Regions from separate parts of the Streptomyces yongxingensis genome, predicted to be linked through region 1. Evidence: riboswitches for the same ligand, from Rfam matches in the RefSeq annotation. Region 1 holds a riboswitch; each other region holds the start of a gene.
The links. Region 1 has a riboswitch for cyclic di-AMP ahead of ACZ6TD_RS27200 (C40 family peptidase). Riboswitches for the same ligand answer to the same signal wherever they lie in the genome.
Positions count from the first base shown of each region.

Region 2: it holds a riboswitch for cyclic di-AMP, as region 1 does, so the genes downstream of both, ACZ6TD_RS14675 (M23 family metallopeptidase) here and ACZ6TD_RS27200 (C40 family peptidase) in region 1, are expected to answer to the same signal.
Region 3: it holds a riboswitch for cyclic di-AMP, as region 1 does, so the genes downstream of both, ACZ6TD_RS28035 (transglycosylase family protein) here and ACZ6TD_RS27200 (C40 family peptidase) in region 1, are expected to answer to the same signal.

Region 1 covers NZ_CM145717.1:6,298,793-6,301,047, reverse strand. The annotation lists gene pcrA (DNA helicase PcrA) at 1-976, opposite strand, end outside; cyclic di-AMP (ydaO/yuaA leader) riboswitch at 1,135-1,319, shown strand; gene ACZ6TD_RS27200 (C40 family peptidase) at 1,328-2,255, shown strand, end outside.
Region 2 covers NZ_CM145717.1:3,520,144-3,522,398, reverse strand. The annotation lists gene ACZ6TD_RS14680 (M16 family metallopeptidase) at 1-529, shown strand, start outside; cyclic di-AMP (ydaO/yuaA leader) riboswitch at 813-977, shown strand; gene ACZ6TD_RS14675 (M23 family metallopeptidase) at 992-1,786, shown strand; gene ACZ6TD_RS14670 (GntR family transcriptional regulator) at 2,032-2,255, shown strand, end outside.
Region 3 covers NZ_CM145717.1:6,479,650-6,481,904, forward strand. The annotation lists gene ACZ6TD_RS28030 (transglycosylase family protein) at 1-557, shown strand, start outside; cyclic di-AMP (ydaO/yuaA leader) riboswitch at 812-979, shown strand; gene ACZ6TD_RS28035 (transglycosylase family protein) at 986-1,684, shown strand; gene eno (phosphopyruvate hydratase) at 1,950-2,255, shown strand, end outside.

The DNA of each region.
Region 1 (2,255 bases):
TCGACTGGTCGGCGTCGCCCACCACGCACAGCTCGGCGGCCGTGGTCTCCTCGGTGTCGGTGCCCACCAGCTCGCGCACGAGTGTGTACTGCGCGTGGTTGGTGTCCTGGTACTCGTCCACCAGGACGTGCCGGAAGCGGCGGCGGTAGTGCTCGGCGACGTCCGGGAACGCCTGGAGCAGATTGACCGTGGTCATGATGATGTCGTCGAAGTCCAGCGCGTTGGCCTCGCGCAGCCGCGCCTGGTACATCACGTACGCCTCGGCGAGCGTCTTCTCGAAGCCGTCCGCAGCTTGCCCCGCGAAGGTCTCCTCGTCGATCAGCTCGTTCTTGAGGTTGGAGATCTTGGCGCTGAAGGACTTCGGCGGGAACCGCTTGGGGTCGAGGTCCAGATCCCGGCAGACCAGCGACATCAGCCGCTTGGAGTCGGCCGCGTCGTAGATCGAGAACGACGAGGTGAAGCCCAGCTTCTTCGACTCCCGGCGCAGGATGCGGACACAGGCGCTGTGGAAGGTGGACACCCACATGGCGTTGGCCCGCGGGCCGACGAGCTCCTCGACGCGCTCCTTCATCTCGCCCGCCGCCTTGTTGGTGAAGGTGATGGCGAGGATCTGGCCGGGGTGGGTGGAGCGGGCGCCGAGCAGATACGCGATGCGGTGGGTGAGCACCCGGGTCTTGCCGGAGCCGGCGCCCGCGACGATCAGCAGCGGGGAGCCGGTGTGCTCCACGGCGGCCCTCTGCTGCTCGTTCAACCCCTCGAGCAGGGCGGACGGGTCCACGGCGGGCCGGGCCGCGCCGTCCCGGTAGTGGGCTTCCCGGGGCACGGGCGCGTCGAAATCGCCGCTGAAGAGGTGATGCGGCACGTCCTCGGCACCGCCGTGGCCAGGGTGCGCCGAATCCTCGGGCGGGGGTGGCCGCTCCTCGTCCGAAGGAGGCCCGAGGTCCGCCAGGAAGCTGTCGTCAAAGAGGCTGCTCATCGCTCCCCGAGTCTAGGCCGCCCCACTGACAGCCGACGTCCGAACATCACGAAACGGTTTCGGGCAAAGCGGTCACCAGTCTTCACAGGAGCCCCACGTGTTGGCTACCGTCCTGCGTCAGGCGGCCCGGAAGATCCGTCGGCGAACCACGTCGGCACGGGCGGCCTCCGCCGAGTCCGGTACCGCCGTGAGGCGCCCGGAGCCGGGGACCCAAAAACGCAACACCGGGGTGAATCGGCCCGACCGGTGTGGCACGCGAGTGCCGCCCGGACACGGCCGTAGGGCAACCTTCCGAACCGCCCGAACCCGACAGCTAACCCGGTAGGCGGTCCACGGAAGGAGTCGCCTCCCTTGGCGTCGCACCGCAAGCCGCGGACCCGAATACCCGCCCCGCTCACCGGTCACAGCCGCCGTACGGCCGTCGGGTTCACCACGGCCGCCCTGGCATCCGTCACCCTCCTCTCCCAGTCGGCCAACGCCGCGCCCGCCGATCCCAAGCCGGCCGCCCAGTCGATCGAGAAGGTGAAGGAGAAGGTCGACACCCTCTACCACCAGGCGGAGACCGCCACCCAGCGCTACAACGCCGCCAAGGAGCGCACCGACCAGCAGCGGGCCAAGGTCGACAAGCTGCTGGACTCCGTCGCCCAGCGCACCGAGAAGGTCAACGAGGCCCGGCGCATGCTCGGCCAGTACGCCGCCGCCCAGTACCGCGACGGCGGAATGGCCCGCTCCGCCGCGACCCTGCTGTTCTCCAACGATCCGCAGGACGTCTTCGACCAGTCGCATCTGATGGACCGGATGACCGGCCGGCAGAAGCAGGCCGTCGACGACTTCCAGAAGCAGCGGGTGAAGGCCGCCAAGGAGCGCGGTAAGGCCAGCGAGAGCCTCGCCTCGCTGACCGCGTCGCAGAAGCAGCTGAAGGTCCAGAAGAAGACCGTCCAGGACAAGCTGACCGAGGCGCGACGGCTGCTGGCGAATCTGACCGCCAAGGAGAAGGCGCGGCTGGCGGCGATCGAGAAGAAGAAGGCGGAAGAGGCCCGCCGTAAGGCCGCCGAGCTGGCCGAGAAGCAGCGGCAGGAGGCGGCCGCGCGCAAGAAGCAGCAGGAGCAGAACGCGGGTGGCTCCGGTTCGACGGCGCCCTCCACGCCCTCGGCCCCGGCGGGCAGCTCCAAGGCGGCCCAGGCCATCGCCTTCGCCAAGGCGCAGCTCGGCAAGCCGTACGTCTGGGGCGCGACCGGGCCCAGCTCCTTCGACTGCTCGGGGCTGACGCAGGCGGCCT
Region 2 (2,255 bases), 2.8 Mb from region 1:
GGGCGGCACCCTCACCTCCCGCCTCGACCGCGTGCTGCGCGAGGAGAAGGGCTACACCTACGGGGTGCGCGCCTTCGGCCAGGTGCTGCGCTCCGAGCCCCCGTCGCCCGCGGGCGGATCCTCGGGCGCCTCGATGCTGGCGATCAGCGGCTCGGTGGCCACCGAGGTGACCGGCCCCGCGCTGGACGACCTCTGGAAGGTGCTGCGCACGCTGAAGGAGGAGGGGCTGACCGACGACGAGCGCGATGTCGCGGTGCAGAACCTGGTGGGCGTCGCCCCGCTGAAGTACGAGACGGCGGCGTCCGTGGCGAACACCCTCGCCGACCAGGTCGAGCAGCATCTTCCGGACGACTTCCAGGCGCAGTTGTACGTCCGTCTCGCGGAGACCGGCACGGTGGAGGCCACCGCCGCGGTGGTGAGCGCCTTCCCGGCGGACCGGCTGGTCACGGTGCTGGTCGGGGACGCCTCGGCGATCGAGGAGCCGGTCCGGGCGCTGGGCATCGGCGAGGTGCGCGTCATCTCGGGCTGAGCCGAGGAGAGTTGGCCGGAACCGTTCGATGAGCCGCCGCTCCGGCCCGCTCGCTGACGGTCCGGAGGCGGTCCGGCAGACGTCCGGTCCATGAGCCGACAGCGGAAGGCCCCCGGCCCCGTAAGGGCGTCGGGGGCCTTCCCATACGCCCGATTTATGGGATTGACTGCTTGTTTGGTTTGTGGGGAGAGCAACAAAAAACCGGAACCGTTTGGTGATCGAAAGCGGGCCCGTTTAGCGTCAGTCCGGCTGTTCGCCAGCGACCCGCCGCACCCGCGGCACCGGACAGTCATCGCCGAGTCCCCGTACGGCGCGAGCCAGGGGAGCCGGGGACCCAACACGTCCCCAGGGGTGAATCGGGCGCCTTCCCCGGCCGGGGGAGGAGTCCGTAGGAGACCTTCCTGCTCCGAACCCGTCAGCTAACCCGGTAGGCGAGAAGGAAGGAAAGGAGTGCGCCTCAGTATGGCGTCCACCCGCACTGCCACCGGGAAGCATCGCCGCACCAGCAAGGCCAACATCCGCACGGGCGCGAACGTCGTGGGCATCACGACCGTCGCCTCGGGTGTGGTCGCCGGGATCACCGGACAGGCGTTCGCGGCCGACGGGGGCTCCAACCCCCAGCAGACCGGTCTGACCCAGGCGATCGTGATCGGCGACGGTATCGCGGACCACATCGAGGCCCAGGCGCAGTCCCAGGAGACCGCCGCCGAGCAGGCCGCCGCCAAGGCCAAGGCAGAGGCGATCGCCCGCCAGGAGGCCGCCAGGAAGGCGGAGGCCGCGGCGAAGAAGGCCAAGGCCGAGCGGGAGGCCAAGGAGCGCGCGGCGCGCGAGGCCGAGCGCAAGCGCCTCAACACCTTCGTGTCGCCGATCAGCGGCTCCTACGTCTCCACCGGCTACCAGGCGTCCAGCGGCCTGTGGTCCTCCGGCAGCCACACCGGTATTGACTTCCACGCCTCCACCGGCACCACGGTGCACTCCGTGGGCATGGGCGAGATCGTCGAGGCGGGCTGGGGCGGCTCCTACGGCAACAACGTCGTCATCAAGATGAACGACGGCACCTACACCCAGTACGCCCACCTGTCGTCGATCAGCGTCTCGGTCGGCCAGAAGGTCACCCCCGGCCAGCAGATCGGCCTGTCGGGCGCCACCGGCAACGTCACCGGACCGCATCTGCACTTCGAGGCCCGCACCAGCCCGGACTACGGCTCGGACATCGACCCCCTGTCGTACCTGCGCTCGCACGGCCTCAACGTCTGACCCGTCGCGCGACCGACGCGAACGCCGCGCGGTCTCGCGATCCCGAGATCCCGCGAGACTTCCGAGAAGGCCCCGTCCGCCGGACGGGGCCTTCGGCGTGCCACCGCCCGCCTGACCAAAAAATATCCATGAAATGCTCCCCGTCATCGGAAATGGCGTCCGCGTGGAATAGAGTCGTTCAATACGCGTTCCATGGCCGCGTTTCGCGGGGGTTAAGGCGGAGGTTCGACAATGCGGGACCGTAAGTGAGCGGGGATACGAACGCGGTCCAGGGCGGTCGCCGGATTTCGGCACACGCGGTCTGCGCGGCGATTCGCGACGACATCGTATCCGGCGCATATCAGCCCGGCAGCCGCCTCACCGAGGAACTGCTCGCCCGGCGCTACGGCGTCTCCCGGGTGCCGGTCCGCGAGGCCCTGCGCACCCTGGAGTCCGAGGGCTTCGTGACGACCCGGCGGCACGCGGGGGC
Region 3 (2,255 bases), 180 kb from region 1:
ACCCGGGGGACCGGGGGCGGGACGGCTCCTCCTCGGACGCGGACCGTCCGGGGACGTCCGACAGCGCGGACAAGCCGGACGCGCCGGACGCGTCCGGGTCGGCCGAGGACCCGGAGGCGCCCCACACCTCCAAGTCCCCCGACGGTCTGGACGGCTCCGCGTCGGACGACCCGGCGTCGGACGGCCCCTCGGACTCGGACAGCCCCTCGGCGTCGGACGGCTCCAGGACTCCCTCGGCGGACCCCTCCGCCGACCCGGCGCCCTCCGGCCGCCACCGCGGCGCCCCGGACGCCGGGGAGCGGGCCGACGACGACGATGCGGGGAGCGCACGGCCCTCCGGGCGCCATGCCTCGCGCGGCGCTTCGGACCGCGACGGGAGCTCCACGGACGACGATTACACCGTTCGCCCCGGTGACAACCTGTCAGGAATCGCCGAGCACCAGAATGTGTCCCGGGGTTGGGAAGGGCTCTACGAAACCAACGAGGACCTCATCGGAACCGACCCCGATCTGATCATCCCTGGTCAGCGACTTGACCTCACCATCAGGGAGCAGTGATTCGGGGGGAATTGCCCGATCTGGACCCGGTGAGACATACATCTCGTCACATCTTCCGGGCCGCACCTCGTGTCCGATCCCTCCTCACCCGGCCCCACCTGCGCCGATGTGGGCCGGGTGAGATCAATTACAGCCCCATTCGCTGCCCTTGGGGTGTTTGAACGTTCTTGGAAGGTGTGTTTACCGTCTTTCCGCTCGCCACCGCGGGCACCGTCGATCGTCACGCCGAATCCTGCCGGCGGTCGGGGGGAACCGACGCGTCAGCGCCGAAGGCAGGAGCGGGGGACCCAAGGTAGGTGCCGAATGGCCTGTGGAAACGGGCTCGTCGGCTAGGGGTGAAGCCGGGAGCGACCATCGCGACCGGCCGGGCAACTCACGTCCGAACCCGACAGCTCACCTCGTAGGCGTCGGTGAGGAAACGAACCAAAATGCTCAAGTCCAACGGGAAGCACCGCCGCCCCTCCAAGGCCACCCGTATCGCCGCGCTCACCGGTCTCGCCGGTGCCGCCGTGGCGGCACCGCTCATCGGGGCGACCTCCGCCTCGGCGGCCACCACCTCCCAGTGGGACCAGGTCGCGCAGTGTGAGTCCGGTGGCAACTGGTCGATCAACACCGGCAACGGCTACTACGGCGGCCTGCAGTTCTCGAGCTCCACCTGGGCCGCCTACGGCGGCACGGCCTACGCCTCCACCGCGGACAAGGCCAGCAAGGCCCAGCAGATCCAGATCGCCGAGAAGGTCCTGGGCAGCCAGGGCAAGGGCGCCTGGCCGGTCTGCGGCAAGGGTCTGACCTCCGGCGGCAGCCCGTCCGCCCCGTCCGCGCCCTCCGGCTCGCAGAGCCAGTCCTCGCCGACCACCAAGTCGGCCCCGGCCGCCAAGCCGGCCCAGCCGAAGGCCCAGCCGAAGGCGCAGCCGCACACCGCGCCCGAGCCCGCCGCGCGGCACCAGACCCGTGGCCCGATCAAGAAGGGTGACGGCGAGTACAAGGTCAAGTCCGGCGACACCCTCGGCAAGATCGCCAAGGCCCACGACGTCAAGGGCGGCTGGAAGAAGCTCTTCGAGCTGAACAAGGACATCGTGGAGCAGGCCGACCTGATCTTCCCGGGCCAGCAGCTGCACCTCCGCTGAGCCACGGTCACGGCCCCGGCCCGAGGACTCCCCCCGAGGACCTCTCCTGAGGCCGGCCGCGAGAGACGAGCCCCGGCCGGGCGTGCCGCCCACTATGGCGCGCCCCGCCGGGGCTTTCCCAATGCGCAAGAAATCTGGATTTTTGATCCAGAATCTGGCTTTTTGTGTCACGCCCCCGTCTCGTGGGGCGGGCGAACGCGGGGCGCAGCCCTCCCGGCCCGTTAGGCTCGTGCTGCTACCGCAGACCCATACGAAGGAGAACCTCGTGCCGTCCATCGACGTCGTCGTAGCTCGCGAGATCCTCGACTCGCGAGGCAACCCCACGGTCGAGGTCGAGGTTGGCCTCGACGACGGCAGCACCGGCCGTGCCGCCGTGCCGTCCGGCGCCTCCACCGGCGCCTTCGAGGCCCTCGAGCTCCGTGACGGCGACAAGAACCGCTACAACGGCAAGGGCGTGGAGAAGGCCGTCCTCGCCGTGATCGAGCAGATCGGCCCCGAGCTGGTCGGCTATGACGCCACCGAGCAGCGGCTGATCGACCAGGCGATGTTCGACCTGGACGCCACCCCGGAC